Regions from separate parts of the Variovorax sp. P4_B10 genome, predicted to be linked through region 2. Evidence: predicted binding sites of a transcription regulator. Region 2 holds the regulator's gene; each other region holds the start of a gene.
What was found. The regulator sigma-54, encoded in region 2, starts transcription at its own class of promoters, with help from an activator protein. The targets are predictions, from matches to a motif close to TGGCANGNAANCTGCTTT.
Positions count from the first base shown of each region.

Region 1 (8,400 bases), on a different contig from region 2:
AATGATTCATTAAAACACTAATATATTAGTTGCGTCAATGACACAATCCTCCCCCAATGAGCGCCCTACCGAAGATCCGACTCGACCGCACCCGCCTGGCTGCGCCCCAGGTGCTGGAGAAGCTGCGCGATGCCATCCTCTCGCTCGAACTGGCGCCCGGCACGGTGCTGGCGCGGCAGGAACTGGCCGATCGATTCGGCGTGAGCCAGACGCCGGTGCGCGAAGCGCTGCTGCGCCTCAGCGAGGAAGGCCTGGTGGACGTGTTTCCGCAGCATGCGACCCTGGTCAGCCGCATCGACATCGCGGCCGCGCGCCAGGCGCATTTCCTGCGCCGCTCCATCGAGCTGGAGCTGGTGCATCAATTGGCGCTGGAGGCGCCCGCAGGACTGGTCGAGCAGATGAAGGCCAGGATCGCGCAACAGGCGGCCCTGTCGGCGGCACAACGCTATGGCGAGTTCGTCGGCGCCGATCGCGCGTTTCATCACCTGATGTATGAAGCCGCCGGCGTGCCCGACCTGTGGGAGCTGGTGGGTCGCGTATCCGGACATGTGGACCGGCTGCGTCGCCTGCACCTGCCCACCGCCGGCAAGACCGAAGCGATCCTGCGGGATCACCGGGCCATCGTGCGCGGCATCGAACGCAAGGACCCGGCCGCGGCGCAGGCCGCGCTTCGCAAGCACCTGTCCGGCACGCTCAGCGCGGTGGACGAGATCTGCCGGCAGTACCCGGACTACGTCGCCGCCTGAGTCGCCGGACCAGCCCGACCGCCCCTAAGCCTCCAGCGCCTCCAGCGGCCCGAAGAACTCGTAGCGCAGCTGCTGCTTGGGCACGCCGAGCGCGAGGCCATTGGCATAGACCGCCTTCATGAAAGGCTTCGGGCCGAGGAAGTAGAGATCGACATCGCGGTCGGCCGGCAACTGCTGTGCAAGCAGTTCGCGAGTGACGAAACCGGTCGCATGAGGCCGATCAGAATCGCGCGGCGCGTCGTAGACATAGAGCGGCTTCACGTTGGCATGCCGGGCCGCCAGCGCATCGACGCGCGAACGGAACGCGTGGGCGCCGCCGTGCCGTGCCGCATGGATGAAATGCACCGCCCGGCCCGTGTGCGCCACGGACTCGAGCATGCTCATGGCCGGCGTGATGCCCACGCCGCCCGTCACCAGCACCAGCGGACGCTCGCCCCCGGGTTGCAGCACGAAGTCGCCGCAGGGCGCCTGCACCTGGAGAAGGGTGCCGGCGGTCGCAGCCTCGTGCAGCCAGTTCGATGCCCGGCCACCCTCTTCCCGCTTGACGCTGATCCGGTACCAGGGCTTGCCCGGCGCATCGGACAGCGAGTAGTTGCGCCGCAGCGGCTCGCCGTCGATGCTCAGCACCAGCGTGAGGTACTGCCCGGGCGAGAATGCCAGCAGCGGGCCGCCGTCCGCGGGCTCCAGGTAGAACGAGGTGATGACTTCGCTCTCGTCTTCGCGCCGGGCCACGCGGAACTCGCGCACGCCACGCCAGCCGCCCGTTCGAGCTTCGTTGGCGCGATAGACCTCTTCCTCCGCGGCGATGAGAAGCGCCGCTAGCGACTCATAGGCTTCAGCCCATGCGGCGATGACGTCGTCGGTCGCGGCGTCGCCGAGCACATCCTTGATGGCCCGCAGCAGGCACTCTCCAACGACCGGATAGTGCTCCGGCAGCACGCCCAGCGCAGCGTGCTTCTGGATGATCCGCGGCAGCGCCCCGGCGATCTCGTCCAGCCGGTCGATGTGCGCGGCATAGGCGAGGACCGCGCCCGCGAGCGCGCGCGCCTGGCTGCCGGCCGCCTGGTGGGCCTCGTTGAAGAAGGCCTTCACCTCCGGGTGGCTCTCGAACATGATCCGGTAGAAGTGACTGGTGATGGCCTCCCCGTGCGCCTGGAGCGCGGGCACGGTGGCTTTGACGATGGCAATGGTTTGCGGGTTCATAGGGAGCCTCGAGATCGGCAGTTGGGATACCGTTCTCTCTCACGATCCATGCCAGTGGCGAGCGCCTCGCAAGTGCCTGTCGGCATTGTGGATTTCTGATTCGTGGTCAAATTCACAACAGAATCATCGTTGTATTAATGACCACAAATAGTGTCAATTTGACAACCATCGAAGCAACCGCCGCGACCGAAGGCAGCCGCTACCGCTCGCTGCTCACCGCGGCGCGCAGCCTCGTGCGGTGCGACGCCGCCGCGCTGCTGCGGCTGGACGGCGACGTCCTGAGGCCGCTCGCCGTGGACGGCCTGAGCGATGAAACCCTGGGACGGCAGTTCCCCGTGGCGTCGCATCCGCGCTTTGCCCGCCTGCTCGACAGCGACCGGGGCCTGCGCTTCGCCCACGATTGCGGGCTGCCGGATCCCTACGACGGCCTCGTCGCCGGCCAGCCAGGCATCCTGCCGGTGCACGACTGCATGGGCGCGCCGCTTCGCCTGCGCGGCACCCTCTGGGGCTTGCTGACGCTGGACGCCCTCGAACCGCACGCGTTCGCAGCCGTGAGCCCGGCGCAACTCGAAGCGCTGGTCGCGCTCATCGAAACCGGCATCGAGGCCGCCCATACGATCCGCGAGATGGAAGCGCGCGCAATGCGCGAGCAGGCCGTCGTGCAGGCGCTGCGTTCAGGACGCGGTGCCCCTCGCGAACTGCTGGGAAGCAGCCCGGCGATGAAGCAGCTGTGCCACGAGATCGACACGGTCGCGGTGTCCGACCTGACGGTGCTTCTGCTCGGCGAAACGGGCGTCGGCAAGGACCTGGTGGCGCAGCGCCTGCATGCGCGCTCGCGGCGGTGCGAACAGCCGCTCGTGCAGGTCAACTGCGCGGCGCTGCCCGAGACGCTGGCCGACAGCGAACTCTTCGGCCACAAGCGGGGCGCTTTCACCGGCGCAGTGCAGGACCGGGACGGCAAGTTCGAGATCGCGGACGGCGGCACCCTCTTTCTGGACGAGGTCGGGGAGCTGCCGCTGACGGTGCAGGCCAAGCTCCTGCGCGTGCTGCAGAGCGGCGAAGTGCAGCGGCCCGGGAGCGACCGGACGCTCAAGGTCGATGTCCGGGTGATCGCGGCCACCAACCGCGACCTGCCCGCGGCGATTGCGCAGGYCCGCTTTCGTGCCGATCTCTACCACCGGCTCTCGGTCTATCCGCTCGTCGTGGCACCGCTGCGCGAACGGGGGCGCGACGTGCTCGCGCTCGCCGGCGGCTTCCTCGAAGAAAACCAGCATCGCCTGGGTGCACGCAACCTGCGGCTCTCGCCGGCGTCGAAGGCGGCTCTTCTGGCGCACGGCTGGCCGGGCAATGTTCGCGAACTCGAGCATGTGATCAGCCGCGCATCGCTCAGGGCTTACCGGGAACAGCCGCGCGGCGCGCGCTGGACGGCCATCGAACCCCATCACCTGGCGCTGGACGCCGCGGCCACCGGCAGTCCCGCGATGCCATCCGTGCTGCTGTCCGCGCCGGCTCCGGCGGACGTTCACGCGGGCCTTGTCGCAGCGGGCGGCACGCTGCGCGAAGCCACCGCGGCGTTCCAGCGGACCTGGCTCGCGGATGCGCTGGCGCGGCATCACGGCCGCGTGGCCGACGCCGCGCGTGAGGCCGGCATCGACCGCAGCAACTTTCACCGGACGCTGCGCAAGCTGGGCGTGGCGCCGGCTGGCAACGAGGCTTGAGGCGCGTCAACGCCCCAGGATCAGCAACCCCAGCAGCACGACAACCAAAGCCGCCAGCAGCACCGTGGTGCCCTGCCAGAAGCGCACCGGGTGCCGTTCGACCAGCGGTGACAGCCGCGGGCGAAGGAACTCCTGCCCCGGCGCTTTGAGGTCGTGTGCGAATTCGGACACCGCTTCCTGCCGCTTCGCCGGATTGGGGTTCAGCGCCTTCTGCAGCACGGCATCGACCCATGCGGGCAGGTCGGGCCGGAAATGGCGGACCGGCACGCAGCGCAGCCGGTTCACGTCGGCCGGCGATCGCACCCGCGAGACATGAAGGCCGTACGGCAACTGGCCCGTGAGCATCTGGTAGACGATCACGGCCATCGAAAAAAGATCGGACCGCGCACTGCCGCCATGGCCGGTGAAGTACTCGGGCGCCGTGTACTGCAAGGTCCCGGCGATCGCGAGCGGCCGGCTCTCGCCCGCACCGTCGGCCAGCCCCGCCACGTGGGTCGTCGCGAGATCGATGATCCTGACCGTGCCGGTGCGGTCGATCATCACGTTCTCGGGGCGGATGTCCTGGTGCAGCATCTCCTTGCCGTGAAGCGCCTGCAGCCCGCTGGCCAGCTGCTCGACGATGCGGCGCACGCTGTCCAGCGCCGGCCTGGGATGGTCGACCATCCACTGCGCCAGCGTCTGGCCGTCGACGTACTCCATGGCGACATACAGGTGCCCGCGGGCGCGCTCGATCGCGCTCGCCTTGAGCACGTGGACGTTGTCGATGCGCCGCGCCACCCACTCCTCGAGCGCGAAGCGGTCGAGATAGTCCGGGTCGTCGCGCAGGTCGACCGAAGGCAGCTTCAGGACGACCTGCTGTCCGGTGGCCTCGTCCACGGCCAAGTGCACGTGGCTGCGCGAACTCACGTGGAGTTCGCGCACGAGCGTGAAGCCTTCGAAGCGGGCCCTGGGTGCGAGCGGCGGTGCGATCGCAAGCCCTTCCCGCTGCAGGGGGAGCAGCACCGCGTCGGCCGCCGGCAGTTCGTCGATGCGCACGAGCTGCACCGTGCAGTCGTCGTCGCTGCCCCTCGCCCGGGCCGCCAGCGCAAGGAGCCGCGCGGCCTCGTCGAAGTCCTCGCCGCAGCGCGCGATCGCGTCGTGCACCGCTTCGGCGTCGAGATGGGCATGGGCGCCGTCGGTGGCCAGCAGATAGACCTCGCCGGCCTCCGCCTCCCAGCAGCGGTAGTCGATCTCGACGTTGGCCCCCGCGCCCAGCGCGCGCCCGAGGTACGACTCGACCGACGACAGGTGGACGCGGTGATCGTCGGTGAGCTGCTCCAGCACATGCGGATGAAGGCGATGGATGCGCGCATCGCCGACGTGCAGCATGTGCACGTCCCGGCCCTTGAAGATCAGCGCGCTGAAGGTGCACACATAGCCGCTGTCCTTGTCGAAGCGCGCGTCGCTGCGCATCGTCTGCGCGTGCAGCCACGAATTCGTGGCGCCCAGGACCCGCTGGGCCGCCCGGCGCACCGACCAGGCGTCCGAGGTCGCGTAGTAGTCGTCCAGGAAGCCCCGGACGGCCGCCGCGCTGGCCACCTGGCTCACGCGGCTGGAGCCGATGCCATCGGCAATCGCCACCGCGATGCCCTTGGACATCCGCAGCGTCCCTTCCGGCAGCATCGCGCCGTGGAAGTCCTGGTTGACCGCTCCGGGCTTGGCCAGCGAGTGCTGGCCGAGCGTCACGCGCAGTGCCTTCTGCATGAGCGCGGGCGTGCGAGGCCTCAGCCGCCGGAGCTCAGTTCGCGGCGCGCTTCTTCGGCGCCGTCTTGTAGTGGGTCGAATACAGGGTCAGGCCCACGAAGGTCAGGCCGCCGACCAGGTTGCCCACGACGGTCGGGATCTCGTTCCAGATCAGGTAGTCCATGAGTGTGAACTTGCCGCCGAGCATCAGGCCGGTGGGGAACAGGAACATGTTCACGATCGAGTGTTCGAAGCCCATGTAGAAGAAGACCATGACGGGCATCCACATCCCGATGGCCTTGCCCGACACGGTGGTGGACATCATGGCGGCGACCACGCCGGTGGAGACCATCCAGTTGCACATCACGCCGCGGATGAACAGCGTCAGCATGCCGGCGGCGCCGTGCGCGGCATAGCCCACCGTGCGGCCTTCGCCGATGTGGCCGAGCTTCTCGCCGATGGCGTTGGGCGCCTCGCTGAAGCCGAAGGTGAAGATGATCGCCATGAACACCGCCACCGTCAGCGCGCCTGCGAAGTTGCCGACGAACACGAGGCTCCAGTTGCGCATGACGCCGCCCCAGGTGGCGCCGGGGCGCTTGTCGAGCACGGCGAGCGGCGCGAGCGTGAAGACGCCGGTCAGCAGGTCGAAGCCCATCAGGTACAGCATGATGAAGCCGACCGGAAAGAGCATCGCGCCGACCAGCGCGTTGCCGGTGTTGACGGTGATGGAGACGGCGAAGGCCGCGGCCAGCGCCAGGATGGCACCGGCCATGTAGGAGCGGATCAGCGTGTCGCGGGTGGACATCAGCAGTTTGGATTCGCCGGCATCGACCATCTTGGTCACGAACTCGGCGGGGGCTAGATAGGCCATCGGGATTCCTTGAAGAAACGGAGAGAAGAACGAAGGGTCGAAGGCGCGCGGCTCAGGCCAGCGCGACGAGCACGCGGCCTTCCTGCACGCGCACCGCATGGGCTCGCACCGAGTACTCGGGCGCTTCCAGGCACTCGCCGCTGCGCAGGTCGAAATGGTTCTTGTAGAGCGGCGAGGCGACGACGATCCGCTCCCCCAGGCTGCCGACCAGTCCGCGCGACAGCACGCTCGCCTGCGCCTTGGGGTCGACGTTGTCGATGGCATACAGGGCCTGTTCGCGGCCCACGCTGAAGATCGCGACATGCACGCCCTCGACGAGCGCGCAGACGCCGGTGTCGGGCAGGATGTCGGCGGCCGCGCACACGGCGGTCCATTGGAGGGAGTCGGTGGTGGTCATCTGGCATGTCCTCGGGTGTTCATCAGACGGTTTCGGTATCGGTCGCGGCTTCGGCGGCGCGCTCTTCCGCGCGGGCCGGGCGGATCTGGCCGCGCTCCTTCACGAACACGATGTGTTCGTCGGGCTTCTCGCTGTTGACGAAGGAGCGGAAGCGCTGGCGGGTGGCGGGGTCGTTCACCGCGGTCTTCCACTCGCACTGGTAGGTGTCCACCACGTCCTGCATCTGCGCTTCGAGCTCGCCGGCGATGCCCAGGGTGTCCTGGACCAGCACGCCCTTCAGGTAGTCGAGCCCGCCCTCGAGGTTCTCGCGCCAGGTGCTGGTGCGCTGCAGGCGGTCGGCCGTGCGCACGTAGAACATCAGGAAGCGGTCGATCAGCTGGATCAACTGGGCCTTGGTGAGGTCGGATGCGAACAGCTCGGCATGGCGCGGCTTCATGCCGCCGTTGCCGCAGACGTAGAGGTTCCAGCCCTTCTCGGTGGCGATGATGCCGACGTCCTTGCCCTGCGCCTCGGCGCATTCGCGCGTGCAGCCCGACACGCCGAACTTGATCTTGTGGGGTGCGCGCAGGCCCTTGTAGCGGTTCTCCAGCTCGACGGCCAGGCCCACGCTGTCGTCGACGCCGTAGCGGCACCACGTCGAACCCACGCAGCTCTTCACCGTGCGCAGCGACTTGCCGTAGGCGTGGCCGGATTCGAAGCCGGCGGCAATCAGCTCTTCCCAGATGGCTGGCAGCTGCTCGACGCGCGCACCGAACATGTCCACGCGGGCGCCACCGGTGATCTTGGTGTAGAGGCCGTATTTCTTGGCCACGTGGCCCACGGCGATCAGCCCGTCGGGCGTGACCTCGCCGCCGGGCATGCGCGGCACGACCGAGTAGGTGCCGTCCTTCTGGATGTTGCCGAGGAAGTAGTCGTTGCTGTCTTGCAGGCTCGCGAGGTTCTTTTTCAGCACGAATTCGTTCCAGCACGACGCGAAGATGCTGGCGGCGGTGGGCTTGCAGATGTCGCAGCCCAGGCCCTTGCCGTGCTTGGCGAGCAGGTCTTCGAAGCTGCGGATCTCGCCCACGCGGATCAGGTGGTAGAGCTCCTGGCGCGAGTACGCAAAGTGCTCGCAGAGGTGGTTGTTGACCGCCATGCCGCGCTTGGCCATCTCGACCTTCATGACCTGGCCGACCAGCGCCACGCAGCCGCCGCAGGTGGCGCCGGCCTTGGTGCAGGCCTTCATCTCGGCGACGGTGCATGCGCCCTCGCCCACGGCCGCGCAAATCTGCCCCTTGGTCACGTTGTTGCACGAGCAGATCTGGGCGCTGTCGGGCAGCGCATCGACGCCGAGCCCCGGCCTGGCCTTGCCGTCGCTCGCGGGCAGGATCAGGAACTCCGGATCGGCGGGCAGCGCGATGCCGTTGAGCGCCAGCTGCAGCAGGGTGCCGTATTCGGCCGCATCGCCGACCAGCACCGCGCCCAGCAGCTGCTTGCCGTCGTCGCTGACCACGATCTTCTTGTAGATCTGCTTGCGCTCGTCGACGTACTGGTAGGCGCGCGCGTGCGGCGTCTTGCCGTGGGCGTCGCCGATGCTGGCCACGTCCACGCCCATCAGCTTGAGCTTGGTGCTCATGTCGGCGCCGGTGAAGGCGGCGTCGTCCTGCCCGGCGATGTGCTTCGCGGCAACGCGGGCCATGTCGTAGCCCGGTGCGACGAGGCCGAAGGTCTGTTCGTTCCAGGAGGCGCACTCGCCGATCGCGT
Region 1 covers NZ_JBFUHN010000080.1:7,027-15,426, forward strand. The annotation lists gene AC1DXX_RS27445 (GntR family transcriptional regulator) at 57-746, shown strand; gene hmpA (NO-inducible flavohemoprotein) at 771-1,949, opposite strand; gene norR (nitric oxide reductase transcriptional regulator NorR) at 2,087-3,667, shown strand; gene AC1DXX_RS27460 (bifunctional protein-serine/threonine kinase/phosphatase) at 3,674-5,410, opposite strand; gene AC1DXX_RS27465 (formate/nitrite transporter family protein) at 5,445-6,260, opposite strand; gene nirD (nitrite reductase small subunit NirD) at 6,313-6,657, opposite strand; gene nirB (nitrite reductase large subunit NirB) at 6,680-8,400, opposite strand, start outside.
Region 1: the regulator sigma-54 is predicted to act here: its motif matches at 1,986-2,003, upstream of hmpA (NO-inducible flavohemoprotein).

Region 2 (10,658 bases):
CCGGCCGCGAAGCTGGTGGCCGACAAGAGCCAGATCGTCTTCGTCAGCAAGCAGATGGGCGTGCCGGTGGAAGGCAGCTTCAAGAAGTTCGACGCCCAGATCGCCTTCGACCCGAAGAAACCCGAGGGCGGCACGGTCGCCCTGCAGATCGACACCGCGAGCGCCGCCTTCGGCGTGCCGATGAGCGATGCCGAGCTGCCCAAGGCGCCATGGTTCGATGCCGCGCGCTTTCCGCAGGCGAGCTTCCAGTCGACCGCCATCAAGGCGCTGGGCGACGGCAAGTTCGAGATGGCGGGCAAGCTCACCATCAAGGGCACGGCGAAGTACGTGACGGTGCCCGTCAGCATCGCGCCGGCCGACGGCTACCACGCGGTGGCCACCGGAAGCTTCACGATCCAGCGGCTCGACTACAAGGTGGGCGACGGCGAATGGACCGACACCTCGGTGGTCGGCAACGAGGTGCAGGTGCGCTTCAAGCTCACGCTCTCGGGCCTCGGGCCGCTTTGACGCCAACCCTCTTTTCTCATTGCACTCTTCCATGTTCCACACACCCACCGCCATGAAGAAGCTCCTCCTTGCCTCGGTGTTGTCGGCCACGGTCGTCCCGTGGGCCTCGGCCCAGGAATTCACCCCGCCCGTGGCCGCCAAACCTGCGGGCGGCCCCGCGAAGAACGCCAGCTACGTGATCGACCCGACGCACACCTTCGTGATGTACGAGATGGGCCACTACGGCACCACCACCAACCGCGGCCGCTTCAGCACCAAGGACGGCTCGGTGCAGATCGATGGCACGGGCACCAGCGGCAAGGTCGACATCACGATGGACATCGGCACCATCAACACCGGCGTCGACCTGCTCAACCGCCATGTGCAGAGCAAGGATTTCTTCAACGTCGCCGAATTCCCGACCGGCCGCTTCGTGGCCGACCGCATCGACATCAGCGGCGACAAGGTGGTCGACGTGCCGGGCACGCTCACGCTGATGGGCCAGACCAAGCCGGTGACGCTGAAGGCCGTGCGCTTCAACTGCTACCTCAACCCGCTGATCAACCGCCAGGTGTGCGGCGGCGACTTCGAGACCACCGTGCAGCGCAGCGACTGGGGCATCACCTGGGGCCTGAACTTCGGCTTCGAGAACAAGGTGAAGCTGCTGGTGCAGGTCGAAGCGGTAAACGTGCAGCAATAGCCGGAGCCACGCGATGATGGACACCACGCTTTCCCTGCTCGGCATCGCCGGCGCCATGGCCGTCGGCGCCATGAGCCCGGGCCCGAGCTTCGTCATGGTGGCGCGCACGGCCGTGGCTTCGCGCGGCGACGGGCTGGCCGCGGCGTTGGGCATGGGCGCAGGCGGCATCGTCTTCGCAATTGCGGCGCTGGCCGGACTGCAGGCGGCGTTTCTCGCGGTGCCGGGGCTTTACCTCGCCATCAAGGGCTTCGGTGGCGCGTACCTGATCTACCTCGGCATCCGCATCTGGCGCGGCGCACGGCAGCCGCTCACGATGACGCAGGATGCAGCCGGCACATCGCCCGGGCAGCAGGGCCGCGGCGGGCGCACCTTCCTGCTGGGGCTGGCCACGCAGGTCAGCAACCCGAAGACGGCCGTGGTCTACGCGAGCATCTTCGCGGCCTTCCTGCCGCGCGAGGTGCCGCTGGTGCTGGCGCTCGCGGTGCCGGTCGTGATCTTCTGCATCGAGACGGGCTGGTACGCCATCGTCGCGCTGGCGCTGTCCTCGGCGGCGCCGCGTTCGGCCTACCTGCGCTACAAGGTCTGGATCGACCGCGCCGCAGGCGGCGTGATGGGCCTGCTGGGCCTGCGGCTGGTCTGGTCGGCCGTGCGCGGCAACTGACCGGCCGGGTCTACAGCAGGCTCTCCGGCGTCAGCGGCGCCAGCAGTTCGAGCATCGTGCGGTCCCAGAAGCCGGAGTCGGGCTCCTCGTCGAGCACCGTGGTCTTGCCCGCTTCTTCGCTGATCCACTCGATGCGCGACGCGCTGCCTTCGGCGAAGCGCAGACGATAGGCGCCCTGCTGCTTGAGCACGTCGATGAGCTTGAGCGTCTGCTGCGCCATCTCGGCGCTGCGGATGAAGAGGCCGATCTCGGTGTTGTGCGTCTCGGAGCGCGGATCGAAGTTCATCGAGCCGACGAAGAGGATGCGCCGGTCGATCACCGCCGACTTGGCATGCAGCCGCCCCACCGAGGTGCCGAACAACCCGAGCCGCACGCTGCGCCGCGTGCGCGTGGTGCTCAGCTCGTAGAGGTCGGCGCCGAGCGTGAGCATCTCGGGCCGGTAGCGGCGGTACGCGGTGTGCACCAGCGGCTCGTCGGTGGCGGCGAGCGAGTTGGTCACCACGCTGATCTTCACGTTGCGCCGGCGGATCTCGCGCATCACCTCGAGCCCCGCGGCGCCCGGGATCAGGTAGGGCGAGACGATGGTCACCTCGGAGCGCGCGCGGCGCATCTGCTCGACCACGTTGTAGCGCACGCTGTCGACGTCGAGCAGCGGCACGCCGCCGTACGAGGCGGTCTTGCCGATCACGCGCTCGGGCGAATCGGCGTACGCCTCGGCGATGGCCCAGATCAGGCCGAGCTTGCCGGTGTCGAGGTCCTCGACCAGCGGGCTGTAGCCCAGCAGGTCGTTGGGGGCGGGCTTCGGCGGCGGCGGCGTGGTGTCGGGGCCGGTGGCGGCGTCGAAGCGCTTCTGCAGCTTCTCGCGCGACAGGCCGCTCGCCACCACCGACTGGATCGGCCGCACATGGACGCTGTTCCAGTACTGGTCGAACAGGGTGCCCAGGCGCGGGATCAGCGCGCCGGTCACGAAGGTGTCGAGGTCGATGAAGTTCTGGCCCGAGTTGCGCCTGAAGTACTGGTTGCCGATGTTGCGGCCACCCGCCACCGCCATCGCGCCGTCGGCGATGAAGAGCTTGTTGTGCATGCGCCGGTTGACGCGGCTGAAGTCGAAGAGCGAGGCGGTGAAGCGCCGCAGCAGGCTGCCGCGCCCGGCCGGAAACGGATTGAAGAGGCGCAGCTCGACGTTCGGCGTGGCGGCCAGCCCGAGCAGCAGTTCGTCTTCGCCCGAGGTGTAGAGGTCGTCCATCAGCAGCCGCACGCGCACGCCGCGCTGCGCCGCATCGCGCAGGGTGCGCAGCAGGTAGCGGCCGGTCTCGTCGTTCTCGATCTGGTAGTACTGCACGTCGAGCGTGCGCTGGGCGCGGCGCGCGAGCTGGATGCGGGTGTCGAAGGCGAAGTCGCCGCCCGGCATCAGGCGGAAGCCGCTGAGGTCGGGGTCGGGCTGGGAGGCCAGCGCGATCTTGCCGAGGGCCGTGTCGGCCGAGACGGCGAGGGCCTTGGTGGGCGGGCGTGGCGCTTCGTCGGGCAGGGTGGCGCAGCCTGCGAACAGCAACGATGCCGCCACGACGAAGACCCAGTGCCCACAACACGACAGCAGGCGACGGATCATCGGCGGCTTTCTACAGTGCCTTGCGCAGGTTGGCGGGCGCGATGCGCAGGGCTTCGCGGTACTTGGCCACGGTGCGCCGCGCGCACTCGATGCCCTGCTCCTTCAGCATCTCGGAAATCTGGCTGTCGGACAGCGGTTTCTTGATGCTCTCGGAGCTCACGAACTGCTTGATCAGCGCGCGCACCGCGGTGCTCGACGCATTGCCGCCGGTCTCGGTGCCGAGCGCCGAGCCGAAGAAGTACTTGAGCTCGACCGTGCCGAACGGTGTGGACATGTACTTGGCCGTGGTCACGCGCGAGATGGTCGATTCGTGCAGGCCCAGCTCGTCGGCAATTTCGCGCAGCACCAGCGGCCGCATCGCGAGCTCGCCGTGCACGAAGTAGCTCTTCTGACGCTCGACGATCGCATTGCTCACGCGCAGGATGGTATCGAAGCGCTGCTGGATGTTCTTGATGAACCAGCGCGCCTCCTGCAGCCGCTGCGACAGCGCCTGGCTGCCCTCGCCCTTGTGCGACTTGAGCGCACCGGCGTAGATGTCGTGCACGCGCAGGCGCGGCATCACCTCGGGGTTGAGCATGACGCGGAACTTCACGTTCGTGCCGCGGCCGATCTTGGTGACGATCACGTCGGGAATCACGATGTTGCGCTCGACGTCGACGAAACGGCGGCCCGGCTTGGGCTCGAGGCGCGCAATGATCTGCAGCGCCGAGCGCACCAGCTCTTCGTTGGTGCGCGTCAGGGTGGCCAGGCGCTTGAAGTCGCGCCGCGCGAGCAGCTCCATCGGCTGCTTGCAGATGGCGATGGCGGTCTTGCGGACCAGCGCTGCCTCCTCGGCCTCGTCCTCGCTGGCCAGTGCGCGCAGCTGGATGCCGAGGCATTCGCCCAGGTCGCGCGCGCCGACGCCGACGGGCTCCAGGCTCTGCAGCAGGCCGAGCGCCATCTGGAAGTGGTGCACGAGTTCGTCGAACTGGTCGTTGTCGTCGCCCGCAAGGCCCGAGGCCAGCGCGGGCAGCGAGTCTTCGAGGTAGCCGTCGTCGTTGAGCGATTCGATCAGGAAGCGCAGCGCGGCGCTGTCGTTCTCGTTCAGGCGCAGGCTGAGCGCCTGGCGGTGCAGGAACGATTGCAGCGATTCCTGGCTGCGCGCGAGCTCGGTGGCGTCGGCACGTTCGTCGTCGCCGAGGTTGTTCTGGCGCGCAGGCGCATCGCTGCCCCACTCGCTGTCGTCGGGCGCCATGTCGACGGTGCCGTCGCCTTCCCAGTCGGGCTCGCGCTCGGTGGTGTCGGCAGTGGCGCCATCGGCGTCGCTGGTTGCCGCGGTGTCGGTGGAGGCGGTCGTCGCGCTGCTGGCCGGCGCCGAGGCGAATTCGCTCTCGCCGGCCTCCTCGCGCGGCACGGGTGTGTCGACGGCATCGAGCCCGAATTCCTCGCGCGCCGCTTCTTCCGCGGTGCGTTCGAGGAACGGGTTCTCGTCCAGCATCTGCTCGACCTCCTGGCTCAGTTCGAGCGTGGAGAGCTGGAGCAGCCGGATCGACTGCTGCAGCTGTGGCGTGAGCGCCAGATGCTGCGAGACGCGAAGGGACAGCCCTTGCTTCATGGAGAACGCGACCCTCCCTTACATCCGGAAGTGCTCGCCCAGGTACACCCTGCGTACTTCGGCGTTGTCGACGATCTCCGAGGGTGTGCCTTGTGCCAGCACATGCCCGTCGCTGATGATGAACGCGTGATCGCAGATGCCCAGCGTTTCACGCACGTTGTGGTCGGTGATGAGCACGCCGATGCCGCGCTCCTTCAGGAAACTGATGATCCGCTGGATCTCGATGACCGCGATCGGGTCGATACCGGCGAAAGGCTCGTCCAGCAGGATGAAGCGCGGCTGGGTGGCCAGCGCGCGCGCGATCTCGACGCGGCGGCGTTCGCCGCCCGAGAGCGCGAGCGCGGGCGAGTCGCGCAGGTGGTCGACCCGCAGGTCGGCCAGCAGCTCGGACAGGCGCTCTTCGATGTGCTTCTTGGAAAGCGCCACCACCTTGCCGCTTTCGTCGGGTTCGCGCTGCAGCTCGAGCACGGCCCGCACGTTCTCTTCGACCGTCAGCTTGCGGAAGATCGAGGCTTCCTGCGGCAGGTAGCTCAGGCCCATGCGCGCACGGCGATGGATCGGCATGTGGGCGATGGGCTCGCCGTCGATGGTGATCTCGCCGGCGTCGGCACGCACCAGCCCGACGATCATGTAGAACGAGGTGGTCTTGCCGGCGCCATTGGGGCCGAGCAAACCGACGACTTCGCCCTTCTGCACGTCGAGCGAGACGTCCTTGACGACCGTGCGGCTGCCATAGCTTTTCTGCAGGCCGCGTGCGACCAGGCGGCTGCCCGGGACGTTGTTGGCTTCCTGGATTCCGGCGGTTTCGATCACTTGTGCCCTTCTCCCTCTCCACTGAGCGTGGTGGTCGAGCGCAGGCCGGTGCCAGGCGCGGGTGTGGGGGCCGGGGCCGCGGCAGGTTTCGCGCCCGCCGGGGCGGAGGCGCCGGGCTTCGGTGCGGCGGCCGCCTTGGGGGTGAGGATGGTCCTGACGCGTCCGCCCGGATTCGCCGCGTTCACGGCGGTGTTCGGCGGCACGGTGGAGCCGTTGACCGTGTAGGTGTCGTTGCTCTGGTCGTAGACGATCAGTGCGCCGGTGCTTTCGTCGTTCGGCGTGGCGCCCAGCAGGCGGCGCATGACGGCATTGCGGATGAACTTGACGTTGTCGGCGCGGCTGTCGTACTCGATGACTTCGGACTCGCCCTCGATCCACTCGTCGGGCGCATTGCGTTTCTGCTTGTAATAGGCCCGCTTGCCCGGCGCCGCCGTGACCACCCCGTACTGGTAGCCCTCGGCATCCTGGCGCACGTCGAGGCGCGCGCCGCGGATGATGATCGTGCCCTTCGTGACCAGCACGTTGCCGGTGAACACGCTGGTCTGTTTCAAGTCGTCGTAGCGCATCGAGTCGGACTCGATGTTCATCGGCTTGGTGCGGTCGGCCGTCTCGGCCAGGGCGCCCGAGGCGAGGCCGGCCAGCAACAGCGCGCCGATGGCCAGGTGGCCGATGCGACGAATGAGGGGGGGAGTGGTAGGGTAAGAATGCAATGTCATAGAGGCACGAAACTTGCTCTGAACCATTGTATGCGGCGGATTGCACCAGCCCACCAGCGCGGATGAAAAAGCCCGCCAAGGCGGGCCGGGTGTCCCTCAGGGGAGACACCGCGAAACCGGCTTCGCCGGGCCGCAGGTGTCGCCCCCTGCAAGGGGGTAGGCGCAGCGGACACGAAGTGCCGCGCAGCCCGGGGGTTAACCCTTCTTTGCTTCGCCGATCAGGTAGGTGACGACCTGGAGCACGTTGGTCATGTTGCCAGCGGTTTCGCCATCCACGTACCAGCGGCCGGCAACGGCCATCGCCGGCACCCCGGCCACCTTGTAGGCATCGGTCATCTGCGAGGCGCGCTTGGCCTTGCTGGCCACGCCGAACGAGGTGAAGACTTCCTTGAACTTGGCGCCGTCGAGGCCGTTGGCCGCGGCCCAGGCAATGATGTTGGCATCGCCGTTCACGTTCTGGCGCTGCTTGTGGATCGCGTTGAAGACCTTGGGCTGGAATTCGTCGACCTTGCCCATCGCTTCGAGCGCGTAGTACAGGCGCTGCTTGGCTTCGACGTCGTTGCCCACGAACGGCACCGGAATGCGGCGGAAGGCCACTTCCTTCGGGGCCGCCTTGGCCCAGGCCTCGAGCGCCGGCTCGAAGTCGTTGCAGTGCGGGCAGTTGTACGAGAAGAACTCGACCACTTCGATCTTGCCGGCCGGGGCATCGACCGGCACGCGCTTGTCGAGCACGAGGTACTGGGAGCCGGCCTTGGGCGCGAGCGCCTGGGCGCGGGCCGGGTTGGCGGCCAGCGAAAGCAGCCCGAGCGAAGTGGCGGCCAGCGAAAAGTCACGACGTTTCATTGAAAGAATTCTCCTGTTGTACGGCAGACTGAGCCGGCGCGCGGCGGGGAGTTCCCCCGATGCACAGTGCACACGGCGCGCCCAAGGCGATGGATGGTGGCGGCAAACGCCGCGCGGCGAAGCTTAAAGGCTATTCGTGGCAGTTGCTTGCTCAGCGCTGCACGCGGACCAGGGCCGACTCCAGGCCGCCGCCGTCGAGCCGCTCCTTGAGCCGGTCGGCCTCGTCCTTCTTGTTGAACGGGCCGGCACGGACACGGTAGACCGTGCGGCCGGCCTGCTCGCGCTCGGTGACCTTGGCCTCCACGCCCATCAGCGACAGCTTGGCGCGTTGGGCCTCGGCGTCGTCGGTGGTGCGGAAGGCGCCGGCCTGCACGAAGTACATGAACGGGTCGGAACCGGAGGATGCCGCCGCATTGCTGTTGCTGCTGCTCGGCGCGGCGGACGCCGTGGTCGTGCTGCCTGAGCCCGAGCCCGAGCCGGCGCCGATGCCCGCACGCGCCCGGGCGAGGTCACCCAGCGGATCGTTCGATGGCGGCAGCGCACTGGCTTCGGCCGGCACCGGCGCGGCGCGCGTCGGCTTGGGCGCGACCACCACGGGCACCGGTGCGGTCGCCGGGGGCGGCGGCGGCGTGCCGGGTGCGACGGCGGTGTTGGTGGCCGGCTCGCCGGTGACCGGGTTGACCGGACCGGCCGCGGCCGGCGGCGTGGGCCTGGCTGCGCCGGCCTTGCCGGCGAGCGGTGCGTTGGGGTCCCAATCGCGGTTCTTGCGGGCTTCGGCTTCGTCCTGCTCGGCGCCGCCCTTCTGCGTCTTGGTCACGAACGGGATCGGCACCTTGGTCACGTAGACCGCGATGCCCAGCGCGACCCCCAGGCCGAGCACCAGCCCGATGATCAGGCCGATGACGATGTTGCCGCGTTGTCTGGTTGTCTTCTTCATGGTGAGGTTCACATCTTGCTCGGCGCACTGACGCCGAGAATCGCGAGGCCATTGTGCAGCACCTGCGCACAGGCTGCGACAAGCGAAAGGCGGGCTTTTTTGAGCGTTTCGTCGTCAACAAGCACGCGTTCCGCGTCGTAGTAACTGTGCAGATTGGACGCCAGCTCGCGCAGGTAGAAGGTCACGTCGTGCGGCGCAAAATCCTTCGCTGCTGCTGTCAGCATCTCGGGATACTTGGCAAGCTGCAGCATGAGGGTCTGTGCCTGTGGCGCCTCCAATGAGGACAGATCGCTCGTGCTCAACGATGCGACTTCGCCACCCCAATCGCGCAGCATCTTGCAGATGCGCGCGTGCGCCATCTGCACGTAGTAGACCGGGTTGTCGTTGTTCTGAGCCAACGCCAGATCAATATCGAAGAGAAATTCGGTATCGGGCTTGCGGCTCAGCAGGAAGAAGCGCACGGCGTCCGTGCTGGTCCACTCGATCAGATCGCGCAGCGTGACGTAGCTGCCGGCGCGCTTGCTGATCTTGACCTCTTCGCCGCCCTTCATCACGCGCACCATGGTGTGCAGCACGTAGTCGGGGTAGCCCTCGGGGATGCCCTCGCCAGCCGCCTGCAGGCCGGCGCGCACGCGCGCGATGGTGCCGTGGTGGTCGGTGCCCTGGATGTTGACCACCTTGTGGAAGCCGCGCTCCCACTTGGCGATGTGATACGCGACGTCGGGCACGAAGTACGTGTACGTACCGTCCTGCTTCTTCATCACGCGGTCCTTGTCGTCGCCGTAGTCGGTCGACTTGAGCCACAGCGCGCCGTCCTGCTCATAGGTCTTGCCGGCGGCCACGAGCTTCTGCACCGCGGCCTCGACACGGCCGCTGGTGTAGAGGCTGGATTCGAGGTAATAGTTGTCGAAGCGGACGCGGAAGGCCTGCAGGTCCAGGTCCTGCTCGCGGCGCAGGTAGGCCACCGCGAATTCGCGGATCGCGTCGAGGTCGCCGATGTCGCCGCTCGCGGTGTACTCGCGGTCGTCCGACTTGACGGTCTTCTTCTGCTTGAAGTCTTCGGCGATGTCGGCGATGTAGTCGCCGTTGTAGGCGGGCGCCTTTTCGCCGCTCGGCCACTCGGGGTCGCCGGGCTTGAAGCCGCGGGCGCGCAGCTGCGTGCTGTTGGCCAGCGTCTGGATCTGCACGCCGGCGTCGTTGTAATAGAACTCGCGCCAGACGGTGTCGCCCTGGGAAGCGCGCAGGTTGCAGATGGCGTCGCCCAGCGCAGCCTGCCGGCCATGGCCCACGTGCAGCGGGCCGGTCGGGTTGGCCGAGACGAACTCGACCAGCACCTTCTCGCCGGTGGCGGGCTGCTGCCCGAAGGCGTCGCCGGCGGACAGCACTTCGCGCACGATCTGCTGCTTGGCGGCGGTCTTGAGGCGGATGTTGAGAAAACCGGGGCCGGCGATCTCGATGGCTTCGACCCATTGGCCGAAAGCGGGGGTGGCGAGCAGCGCGGCGCTCAGTTGCTCGGCCAGTTCGCGGGGCTTGCGGCCCAGCGGTTTGGCGAGCTGCATGGCGGCAGTGCTGGCGAAATCGCCATGCGCTGCCACCTTGGGCGATTCGAACGCGGCTTTGGAGCCGGCGCCGGGCGAGAGGGATTCGAGCGTGTTCGCGAGCGCCGCGAGCAGCTCCTGTTTGACCAATAGCATCTGCGAATTTTACCGGGGGCAAACCCGGACACAGTTAACCATCGTCATCCGATCGTTACCTTGGCCCGTTAGGAGGGTCGGCCCCGGGGCGGGGCACCTGTCACAACCCACCTTGCAAGGACATATCACCATGAAGAAGTTCCTTTCCCTGGTCGCCCTGGGCGCCTGTCTCTCCTTCGGCGCCGCACAGGCACAAGACAAGGCCCCGGCCAAAGCCCCGGCGCCTGTCGTCGTCGCTCCCGCTGCCACGCCAGCCACTCCAGCCACGCCTGCCACGCCCGCCGCTCCTGCGGCAAAAGCCCCTGCAGCGCCCGCCACCGCGGCGGCTCCCGCCGCCGGCGCGAGCTGCGAAGCCAAGGCCATCGACAAGAACGGCAAGCCGCTGGCCGGCGCCGCCAAGGGCAGCTTCATCAAGAAGTGCGAAAAAGACGCCAAGGCGGCCGCAGCGCCCGCTTGCGCAGCCAAGGCCGTCGACAAGAATGGCAAGCCGCTGGCCGGCGCCGCCAAGGGCAGCTTCATGAAGAAGTGCGAAAAGGACGCCAAGGCCTGAAGCCGCGCTGCGCTTCAGCCTGCGCAAACAGGGCCCGCCGCGTGCGGGCCTTTTT
Region 2 covers NZ_JBFUHN010000016.1:28,271-38,928, reverse strand. The annotation lists gene AC1DXX_RS10365 (YceI family protein) at 1-507, shown strand, start outside; gene AC1DXX_RS10360 (YceI family protein) at 560-1,186, shown strand; gene AC1DXX_RS10355 (LysE family translocator) at 1,200-1,847, shown strand; gene AC1DXX_RS10350 (phospholipase D family protein) at 1,858-3,456, opposite strand; gene rpoN (RNA polymerase factor sigma-54) at 3,467-5,050, opposite strand; gene lptB (LPS export ABC transporter ATP-binding protein) at 5,069-5,863, opposite strand; gene lptA (lipopolysaccharide transport periplasmic protein LptA) at 5,860-6,579, opposite strand; gene AC1DXX_RS10330 (thiol:disulfide interchange protein DsbA/DsbL) at 6,775-7,422, opposite strand; gene AC1DXX_RS10325 (SPOR domain-containing protein) at 7,574-8,359, opposite strand; gene argS (arginine--tRNA ligase) at 8,368-10,053, opposite strand; gene AC1DXX_RS10315 (hypothetical protein) at 10,184-10,603, shown strand.

Region 3 (10,658 bases), on a different contig from region 2:
AGAAGGGCTCGTCGAGGAACAGCACCTCGGGATTGGGTGCGAGCGCCCGCATGATCGATGCGGTCTGCTGCTGTCCGCCCGAGAGCTCGTACGGAAAGCGTTTCAGGTCGAACTTCACGTCGAACGACGCCACCAGCTCTTCCATGCGCCGATCGACCTCGGCCTTGCTTCGCCCCTCGAGCTTCAGCGGGTAGGCGATGTTGTCGATGGTTCGCATCCACGGAAACATCGCTTCGCGGTAGTTCTGGAACACGTAGCCGATCTTGGTGTCCTTTCGCTGCTTGCCGTCGAACAGGATCTCGCCCGCGTCGATGGGAATCAGGCCCGCGATCATGTTGATCAGCGTGGACTTGCCGCAGCCGTTGGGCCCGAACACCGAGACGATCTTGTGCTTCGGAATGTCGAGGTCGAAGTTCTCGTACAGCTGCCAGCCCGCGAAGTACTTGGTGAGGCCGCGGAGGGTGATGTGCGTGCCGGCCGGGCCGGGCTTGAAGGCCGGCTTGGGCACGTCGGCGTACACCGGGCCGTTGATGACGATGTCCTGTGTGACTTTCATCTTCCGCTCCAATGCACGATGCGGCGCTCGGCGATAAGGAAAAGAATGTTCAACGCATAACCGAGCGCACCCGCCGCGAGGATGGCCGCGTACATGCTCTTCACGTTGAGCACCTGCTGCGCATCGATGATGCGGTGGCCAAGGCCCGTGTCCGAGCCGATGAACATCTCGGCCACGATGACGATCACCAGCGCCATCGACACCGCCGAGCGCAGGCCCACGAAGCTGGGTTGAAGGCTTTCCCAGATCAACACGTCCTTGAAGACCTGCCAGCGCGAGGCGCCCATGACGCGCGCCGCCATCACCCGCTGCTTGCGGGCGTTGATGACGCCGTAGGCGCTGTTGAACACCACGATCAGCAGCGCACCGAAGGCGGCGATGGCGATCTTGTTGACGTCGGACACGCCGAAGATCAGCAGGAACAGCGGAATCAGCGCGGACGACGGCGTCGAGCGGAAGAAGTCGATCAGGAACTCGACGCTGCGGTACGCCTTCTCGTTGCTGCCGAGCAGCACACCCAGCGGCACGCCGATCACTGCCGCAATGGCAAAGGCCTGCAGCGTGCGCCACACCGTCATCGCGAAGTCGGTGAGCAGCGGTCCGCCTGCGAGCCCCGTGATCAGCGCGGCGATGGTGTCGGCCGGCGTCGGCAGCAGGATGGGTTTGATGAAGCCGAGCCGCACCACCAGGTCCCACACGATGAACAGCACCACGGGGCCGATGAAGGGCAGCAGGCGGTCGCACAGCGGCGGCTTCGGTGCCGCTGTGGCGGCGCTGGCCGGCGGAGTCCACGGCGCGGCCGTGGTCGTGCTTGCGTCGGCCATGCTCAGGCTTTGTAGAGCAGGCCGTCCACCAGCACCTTCTTTTCGAAGATGCCCTTCTCGGTGAACAGGTCGTAGAACTTCTGGAAGTACGCGACGTCGCTCGGCTTGAACTCGTTGTAGAGCATGTACGAAGCGAGCGGCACCTCGGCCGTGAGCTTGCCTTCGATGGCGGTGTAGCCCTTCATGTACTGGCGTGCGTCGTCGGGCCTGGTGCGCACCAGCTCCACGCCGCGCGCATAGGCCGCGATGTACTTCTTCGCGACCTCGGGGTTCTTCTTGATGAACTCGGTGGTGAGACTGGCCGCACCGCCATGCCACGGCGCCATCGGGTCGCCGAGGATGTACTTCGCAACGACACCCGCTTCGATCACCCTGGTGGTGCCGTTCATGCGGCCGACGGTGCCGGTGGGCTCGAGCGTGTAGCAGGCATCGACCTGGCCCGCGACCAGTGCGGCCACGTGCTGGCCGATGGGCAGCTCGCTCACGACCGCGCCCTTGGCGCCAGCGCGCTCCAGCATGGTCTTGCACAGCGTGACGTTCTGGATGCCGGGACCGGAGGCGACCTTCTTTCCGGCCAGTTCGGCCATGGTCTTGACCGGGCTGTCCTTGGCGACGATGAATTCGTCGAGCACGAATTTCGCGTTGCTCGGGTTGGTGCAGAAGATCTTGAAGAGGCCCGGCTGCGCGATCTCGCCGATGGCGAGGTTGGCCGAGCCGGTGCCGTTGGCACTGCCGTCGCAGCGGCCCGCGAGCATGCCCTCCATGACCTGCTGCGCCCCCGCAAACTTGAGCGGTTCCACGTCGAGCCCCGCCTCCTTGAAGTAACCGCTGTCCACCGCCGCGAAGAACGGCAACCCTGCCGCCACGGGCCAGAAGCCGATGCGCAGCTTGGGTGCGGCCTGCGCGCGCACGATGGCGGGTGCGGCCAGCACGGCCAGGCCCGCGGCGCCGGCCTGCAGCAGCTGGCGGCGCGACGCGGAAGATTTTTCGAGGGTGCTCATCGGGGCTCCTGGATCAGTTGGAAATGGCAGGGGCGCGGCTGGCGACATAGGCACGCCAGCCACCGTGGTGGGTCACGTCCTGCGCGCCGGCCAGTGCGTGGGCCTCGCAGATGAAGCCGTTCACCCAGGTGCCGTCGGCCAGCTCGACGCTGCCCAGGCCGAGCGGCGGCGGAATCAGCGCGAGGAAGCTGCCGACCTGCGCGATGGGCATGGCCCACACCTCGAGCGCGATGGCGCCGCCGCCTTCCGCACAGCGCTGCAGGCCCGGCTTGGGTGGCGTGGTGCCCGGCAAGGCGAAGAGGCGGTAGGCGGGCGATGTGGCCGCGGTGCGCAGCAGCGTCGCGCCGCGCTCGGTGAGCTGGCCGTTGAGCGGCATGCCCGAGAGGTGGGCGCCGACCACGGCAATGGGCAGGGTCTGCGGGGCCGGGGCTGCGAGCCCCGGCAAGGGGCGCGGCGCGGGCAGTGGCAGGCCGGTCGCGCCCTGCGCAAGGCCGGTGGCGTGGTGATAGCGCTGGCCCAGTTCGGCCAGCGCCAGGTCGCTGCCGCTGGGGCCGATCAGCGTGATGCCGAAAGGCAGGCCGTCCGCGCGCAGGCTGCTCGGCACCGAAAGCGCTGCGTAGTCGAGCAGGTTGACGAAGTTGGTGTACGCGCCGAGGTTGCGGTTGAGCACGACCGGATCGGCGCGCATCTGTTCGCGGGTGTAGTGCGTGGGCGCGGTGGGCACCAGCAGCACGTCGATGTCGCGCCACATCGGTTCGACTTGTTGCGCGATGGCGCGCAGCTGCGTTTGCGCGTCGAACACATCCGCGGCCGTGTAGCTTTTTCCGCTCGCGAGGATGCTGCGCACCGGTTCGATCACTTCGTCGGCGTGCGCATCGAAGAACCCGCGCACCGCGGCGTAGCGTTCGGCGACGAGCGCGCTTTCATAGAGCAGCGCAGCCGCCTCGGCGAGCGGTCCGTAGGGAATGGCGACGGCCGTGCCGCCCAGGGCCACGAGCCTCGCCTGCGCATCTCGGAAGGCGTCTTCGGCCGCGGTGTCGCCGAAGAAGCTCAGCGTGTCGGGCACGCCGAAGCAGAAGCGCGCGGGCAGCGGCCTGCGGCGCATGGCGATGTCGCGCGAATACGGGTCGCGCGCGTCGTGGCCGGCGGCGGCCATCATCACGTCGACGACCAGCGCCACGGTGCGCGCGAAGATGGAAACGCAATCCGCGCTCTGCGCGGCGGGCAGGACGCCGAAGGTGCTCAGCAGGCCGCGCGAGGGCTTGAGACCGACGATGTTGTTGAGCCCGGCCGGCACGCGGCCCGAGCCGGCGGTGTCGGTGCCGAGGGCGAAGTCGACCTCGCCGGCCGCCACCACATAGGCCGAGCCGGAACTGGAGCCGCCCGAGACATAGCGCGCGTCGAAGGCATTGGGCACTTCCCCATACGGCGAGCGCGTGCCGTTGAGGCCGCAGGCGAACTGGTCGAGGTTGGTCTTGCCGGCCAGCGATGCACCGGCTTCGAGCAGGCGCTGCACCACCGCTGCGTGCGCCGCGGGCCGGCGGTCGAAGGCCGGGCAGGCGGCGGTGGTGGGCACGCCGGCCACGTCGATGTTGTCCTTGACCGCGAAGCGCAGGCCGGCCAGCGGCAGGGTCACGCCCGGGGTCTCGCTGGCCACGGCGCCAACCACGGGCGCCGCGAATTTGGCAATCCAGGCAGCGGCAGTCAGCGCGTTGTGTTCATGCACCATCATCAGGCATCCAAACTTGTGTACAAGTCAAGATGCAAGCAATATGCCAGCCTGCGTGAGGCCTGCAATCGGAAGCTTGGATTCGGGATTTACCCCCTCTCCCCCTGGGAGAGGGAGTCATGCATCAATCAGCTTCGCCTGGCGTCGCGGTAGAGCTTCTCGACCTTCGGCAGGTTCGCTTCGAGCTTGGCGATGCGGTCGGGGCCGCTCGGGTGGGTCGAGAGGAAACTCAGGGCGCCCTGGCTCTTCGAGGCCGCGGCCATCTTGTTCCACAGCGTGACCGAGGCCTTCGGGTCGTAGCCCGCGCGCGCCGCGAGTTCGAGGCCCACGAGGTCGGCCTCCGTCTCGTCGCTGCGGCTGAACTTGAGCGTGAGCAACTGCGTGCCGGCGCGGGCCGCGAGGTCGCCCATCTGGCCGAGGCCGAGCAGCTGTGCGCCGATGGAGAGCGCAGCGCCGGTGCCGGCGCTCTTGGCCAGGCGGGCGCGGGCATGCTCGCGCAGCGCGTGGGCCATCTCATGCCCCATCACCATCGCGGCCTCGTCGTCGCTGAGCTTGAGCTGCTCGAGGATGCCGGTGAAGAAGGCGATCTTGCCGCCGGGCATGCAGAAGGCGTTGATCTGCTTGCTGCCGATCAGGTTGACCTCCCACTTCCACTCGCGCGCACGCGTGTTCCAGGGCGTCGCAAAGGGAATGAGCCGTTGCGCGATGGTGCGCAGCCGCTGCAGCTGGGCATTGTTGTCGCCTGCGAGTGCGCCCTTGGCGCGGGCCTGTGCGAGCAGCTGGCCGTATTGCTGGACACCGGCCGCCTCGATCCGGTCCGCCGGCACCAGGTTGCGCGCCATCGAGGCATTGCCGACGTTGACCTGCGCGAACGCCGGGCCACTCAGGGCGGCACCGGCCGCCGCCAGCAGGAAGGCCCGCCGCGGCTGCCAGGGCGAGGCGGAAGAGGCTGGAGGGCTGGCGGAAAGGGGGCGTTCGCATCGTGTGCACATGGCTTCGGATGATAGGAACAAATGAAGAAGAAAAGGCCGGCTGGCCGATGCCCCCGGCGGCTCATGGACAATCCGGGGTTCATGTCCGCCACGCCTGTAGAAACCCCCACCGCCCCCAAGCCGCCCTGGCGCGATGCCCTGAAGGTCTACCTCGAGCCTGCCACCCTGCGCATGCTGGCGCTGGGCTTTTCGGCCGGGCTGCCGCTGCTGCTGGTGCTGGGCACGCTGAGTTTTCGCCTGCGCGAAGCGGGCATCGACCGCACCACCATCGGCTACCTGAGCTGGGTCGGGCTGGCCTACGGCTTCAAGTGGGTCTGGGCGCCGCTGGTCGACCGGCTGCCGCTGCCGCCGCTGACCACGCTGCTCGGGCGCCGGCGCGGCTGGCTGCTGCTGGCGCAGGGCGTGGTGATCGCAGGGCTGATCGGCATGGCGACGAACGACCCGCGCAACGGGCTCACGCCGCTGGTCTGGTGCGCGCTGCTGGTGGCCTTCGGCTCGGCCACGCAGGACATCGCACTCGACGCCTTCCGCATCGAATCGGCCGAGACGCGCAAGCAGGCCGCGCTCGCCGCCGCCTATCAAACCGGCTACCGCCTCGCGATGATCTGGGCCGGCGCCGGCGTGCTGTGGGTCGCGGCCTGGGCCGAGGTGGCGCCCGCGGCGGCCGTCGCGGGTGCGGCGGCCTATCAGAACGGGGCCTGGAAAACGGCCTACCTGGTCATGGCGGCCTCGATGGCGGTCGGCGTGCTCACGGTGCTGCTGTCGCCCGAGCCGGTGCGACGCGAACTGCCCAAGGCGAAGAACGCGGCCGAGTGGCTGCAGAGCGTGCTGATCGAGCCTTTTGCCGACTTCATCCGCCGCTACAGGTGGCAGGCCGCGCTGATCCTCGCGCTGATCGCCATCTACCGCATCAGCGATGTGGTGATGGGCATCATGGCCAACCCCTTCTACGTGGACATGGGCTTCACCAAGGACGAGGTGGCCACCGTCAGCAAGATCTACGGCGTGATCATGACGCTGGCCGGCGCCTTCGTGGGCGGCGTGCTGTCGATGCGGCTGGGCGTAATGCGCGTGCTGATGCTGGGCGCGGTGCTGAGTGCCGCGAGCAACCTGCTGTTCGCCTGGCTGGCCTCGCGCGGCCACGACCTGACGGCGCTGATCGCGGTGGTCTCGGCCGACAACCTGGCCGGCGGCATCGCCTCGGCGGCCTTCATCGCGTACCTGTCGAGCCTCACCAACATCAGCTATTCGGCCACGCAGTACGCGCTCTTCAGTTCGCTGATGCTGCTGCTGCCGAAGTTCATCGCCGGCTATTCGGGTGTCTTCGTCGATGCCTACGGCTACAGCAGCTTCTTCACCGCCACCGCACTGCTGGGCGTGCCCGTGCTGGTGCTGGTGGCGCTGGCTTCCCGGCTGACAACGACCACAAGCGCCTCCGACCGTCAATAGGGCCCTGGCCCTAGGCGGCGTCTATAGGAAACAGCCGACGCAGCGCGGCGTGCACTGCTGGTAGGCTGTGACATTCATTGCGTGAAAATTACGCCTGTCGCTCCCCGACGCCCTTCCGCTTGCCGCCTGCCCCAACATTCATCGTGCCTTCCCGTATTTCTCCCCTCCAGATCAGCGCCTACACGGCCACCTCGGCCGTGGGCGTCGGCAAGGCGTCGCTCGCCGAAGCGCTCGAGCAATCGCGCAGCGGCCTGCGTGCCAACGATTTCGGCGACGCGCCGCTGCCCACGTGGATCGGCCGCGTCGACGGGCTCGAAGACATCCGCCTGCCCGAGGCGCTGGCCTCGTGGGACTGCCGCAACAACCGGCTCGCCTGGCTGGGCCTGCATGCGGATGGCTTCATCGAAGCGGTGGCGGCGGCACGTGAAAAGTACGGCGCTTCGCGCATCGCGCTAATCCTCGGCACCTCGACCTCCAGCATCGGCGAGACCGAGCTGGCCTACACCCAGCTCGACGCGGACGGCATGTTCCCGATGGACCAGCGCCGGCCCGCGGTGCACACGCCCCACTCGCTGGCCATGTTCGTGCAGCAGGTGCTGGGCCTCGACGGCCCGAGCGAGACGATCTCGACCGCCTGCTCGTCGAGCGCCAAGGTGTTCGCCTCGGCCGAGCGGCTCATTCGCCTGGGCCTGGCCGACGCGGCCGTGGTGGGCGGGGCGGACACGCTCTGCGGCAGCGTGCTGTTCGGCTTCAACTCGCTCGAACTGGTGTCGAGCGAGCCGTGCCGGCCTTTCGATGCCGGCCGCAAGGGCATCAGCCTCGGCGAAGCGGCGGGCTTTGCGCTGGTCGAGCGCGTGCAGACCGGCGCGGCCGCTTCGCCGCTGCACCTGCTGGGCTATGGCGAGGCCAGCGACGCACACCACATGTCGACCCCGCACCCCGAGGGCCTGGGCGCCGAGCGCGCGCTCGACGAGGCGCTGGAACGCGCCGGCCTCGCCCCTGAAGCCATCGACTACATCAACATGCACGGCACCGCGAGCCAGAAGAACGACGAGGTCGAAGGCGCGCTGGTGGCACGCCGCTTCCCCGCAAGCACGCACGCGAGCTCGACCAAGGGCTTCATGGGCCACACGCTGGGCGCCGCAGGCATCGTCGAGGCGGTGATCAGCCTGCTGGCGATCGAACGCGGCCTGATGCCGGGCACGGTCAACACCCACACGCTCGACGAAGGCTTCGGCCCGCAGATCAAGCTCGAGCCCGCGCATGGCGAGGTGCGCTATGCGCTCTCCAACTCCTTCGGTTTCGGCGGCAACAACTGCTCGCTGGTGTTCGGCAAGGCAGAAGCGGCATGAGCACCACCGCAACGCCCCCCACCCTCTACATCGAAGGTCCGGCTTTCTGGACGCCCACGCTTCCGGGCTGGGACGCCGCGCGCGCAGCCTTCCGCGGCGAGGGCACGCTGACCGATCCGCCCGCGAAGCGGCCCTCGCCGCAGGTGCTGGCCCCGGCCGAACGCCGCCGCGCGCCCGACACCGTGGCGCTGGCGCTCGAAGTGGCGGCCGCCGCGATGGCGGCCTCGGGCCGCAATGCGGCCGACGTGCCCTGCGTGTTCATCTCGGCGCACGGCGACCTCTCGATCAACGACTACATGTGCAGCACGCTCGCCACCGATCCGACGGTGCTGTCGCCCACGCGCTTTCACAACTCGGTGCACAACGCTGCGGTGGGCTACTGGACCATCGGCACCGGCTGCATGGCCGCCAGCAATTCGGTCTCGGCCTACGAGAACAGCTTTGCCGCCGGCCTGCTCGAAGCGGCCGTGCAATGCGCGGCCGACCAGAGCCCGGTGCTGCTGGTGGGCTTCGACACGCCCACGGTCGGCCCGCTGACCTCGGTGACCGAAAGCCGCGGGCTGCTGGCGGTGGCCATGGTGATCGCACCCGCGCGCACGGAGCGCACCGTGGCCGCGTTCAACTGGTCGCTGGCGAGCGGCACTGCCGGCACGCCGACCGCACCGCGCTCTGCGGCCGCGGCCACGCTGGCGGGCATCAATCCGATGGCCGATGCGCTGGGCCTGTTCGAGTCGCTGGCGCAGGTCGAGGGCAGCGCCGGGGTGCCGATCCAGCTGCCGCTGTCGGGTTCGCTCGCGCTGCGGCTGCAGTTGCACGGCGCCGGCTGAGGCCGGCCGGTCGGCGCGGGCCGCACCCCGCGCGTTGCTGATTTGCGATCGAACGAGGCATGTAGCGCCCATGGATACTGGGCAGGGCGCTATGTTTTTCGCAGCACTTCCGGTTGACCGCCCGACGCTGCGTTTACCCAACTTTACGGAGCGTTCAAGCCCGCTTGCTCCCCGTGGACCACCATGAAGCGCATGAGCACCCCCCAACTCCTGATGATCGAAGACGACGCCCGCCTGGCGCAGATGGTGGGCGAGTACCTGACGCAGTCGGGTTTCGCCTTCAACCACGCCGGCGACGGCGCCAGCGGCCTCGAGCAGCTGCAGCAGCACGCGCCCGACCTCGTGATCCTCGACCTGATGCTGCCCGACACCGACGGGCTCGAGGTGTGCCGCCGCATCCGCGCCCTGCCCGGCCCCATTTCCAAGGTGTCGGTGCTGATGCTCACCGCCAAGGGCGACCCCATGGACCGCATCATCGGCCTGGAGATCGGCGCCGACGACTACCTGCCCAAGCCCTTCGAGCCCCGCGAGCTGCTGGCGCGCATCCGCGCGGTGCTGCGCCGTCGCAGCGAGAACGCTACCGAGACCGAGGCCTCCACCGTGATGCGCTTCGGCACGCTGGAGATCGACCGCAACGCGCGCACCGTGTCGGTGGCCGGCGTGCTGGCCGACCTCACCTCCTACCAGTTCGACCTGCTGGTCGCGATGGCCGAGCGCGCGGGCCGCGTGCTCACGCGCGACCAGATCATGGAAGCCGTGCGCGGCCGCGAGCTCGAGGCCTTCGACCGCTCGATCGACGTGCACATGGGCCGCATCCGCGCCGCCATCGAGGTCGATGCGAAGAACCCGAAGCGCATCCTCACCGTGCGCGGCGTGGGCTACGTGTTTGCGAAACAACAGGATTGACCGGCTGATGCTGCGCGGCCTCTATTCCCGCCACCTCTACGTCCGCATCTGGCTCGCGGTGGTGGGCGGCGTCGTCATCCTCACGCTGATGGCCAACTGGATCGTGCGCGAAGCCGCAGAGGCCGAGCGCGAACGGCTGGCCCCGGTGCCGCGCAACGTGGTCGTGCTCGATGCGCAGGACCGGACGATCGGCTCCGGCACCGCATTGCGCGTGCCGGGCCAGGGACTGGAATTCGATGTGACGCTGAGCGACGGCAAGGCCATCACGCTGCGCGTGGCGCCGCGCGAGCGGCCCACCGGCAGCGGCGGCTTCACGCCGTGGCGCACGCCCTTCGGGCTGGGCTGGATGATCGCGCTGGTGGGCGTGGCAGTGGCACTGGGCGTCTACCCCATCGTGCGGCGCATCACGCAGCGGCTCGAATCGCTGCAGCGCGGCGTGCAGCGTTGGGGCGAGGGCGATCTCTCGGTGCGCGTGACCGAAGAAGGGCAGGACGAAGTGGCGGATCTCTCCAAACGTTTCAACGCGTCGGCCGAACGCATCGAACAGCTGGTGCGTTCGCACAAGTCGCTGCTGGCCAACGCATCGCACGAGCTGCGCTCGCCGCTCACCCGCATCCGCATGGGGCTGGAGCTGATGGGCGAACGTCCGAGCCCCGCCGCGCGCGAAGAAATCTCGCGCAACATCGGCGAGCTCGACCAGCTCATCGACGAAATCCTGCTGGCCAGCCGGCTCGACGCCAGCGAAGCCGACCTGGGCACCATCGAGGCCGTCGACCTGACCGGCCTCGCAGCCGAGGAATGTTCGCAGGTGAATGCCGAGCTCGACCTGGCCGAAGGCACCGACAACGCGACGCTCACCGTGCCGGGCGTGTCGCGCCTGTTGCGCCGCGCGATCCGCAACCTGCTCGAGAACGCCCGCCGCTACGGCGCCGGCGAAATCAGCGTGGAGCTCGGCAGCGCCAACGGCTTTGCCACCGTGCGCGTCAACGACCGCGGCCCCGGCGTGCCGCCGGCCCTGCGCG
Region 3 covers NZ_JBFUHN010000007.1:88,534-99,191, forward strand. The annotation lists gene AC1DXX_RS05775 (ABC transporter ATP-binding protein) at 1-556, opposite strand, end outside; gene AC1DXX_RS05780 (ABC transporter permease) at 553-1,380, opposite strand; gene AC1DXX_RS05785 (ABC transporter substrate-binding protein) at 1,383-2,381, opposite strand; gene atzF (allophanate hydrolase) at 2,395-4,113, opposite strand; gene AC1DXX_RS05795 (M48 family metallopeptidase) at 4,239-5,102, opposite strand; gene AC1DXX_RS05800 (AmpG family muropeptide MFS transporter) at 5,184-6,551, shown strand; gene AC1DXX_RS05805 (beta-ketoacyl-[acyl-carrier-protein] synthase family protein) at 6,695-7,903, shown strand; gene AC1DXX_RS05810 (beta-ketoacyl synthase chain length factor) at 7,900-8,730, shown strand; gene AC1DXX_RS05815 (response regulator) at 8,914-9,636, shown strand; gene AC1DXX_RS05820 (ATP-binding protein) at 9,644-10,658, shown strand, end outside.
Region 3: the regulator sigma-54 is predicted to act here: its motif matches at 4,142-4,159, upstream of atzF (allophanate hydrolase).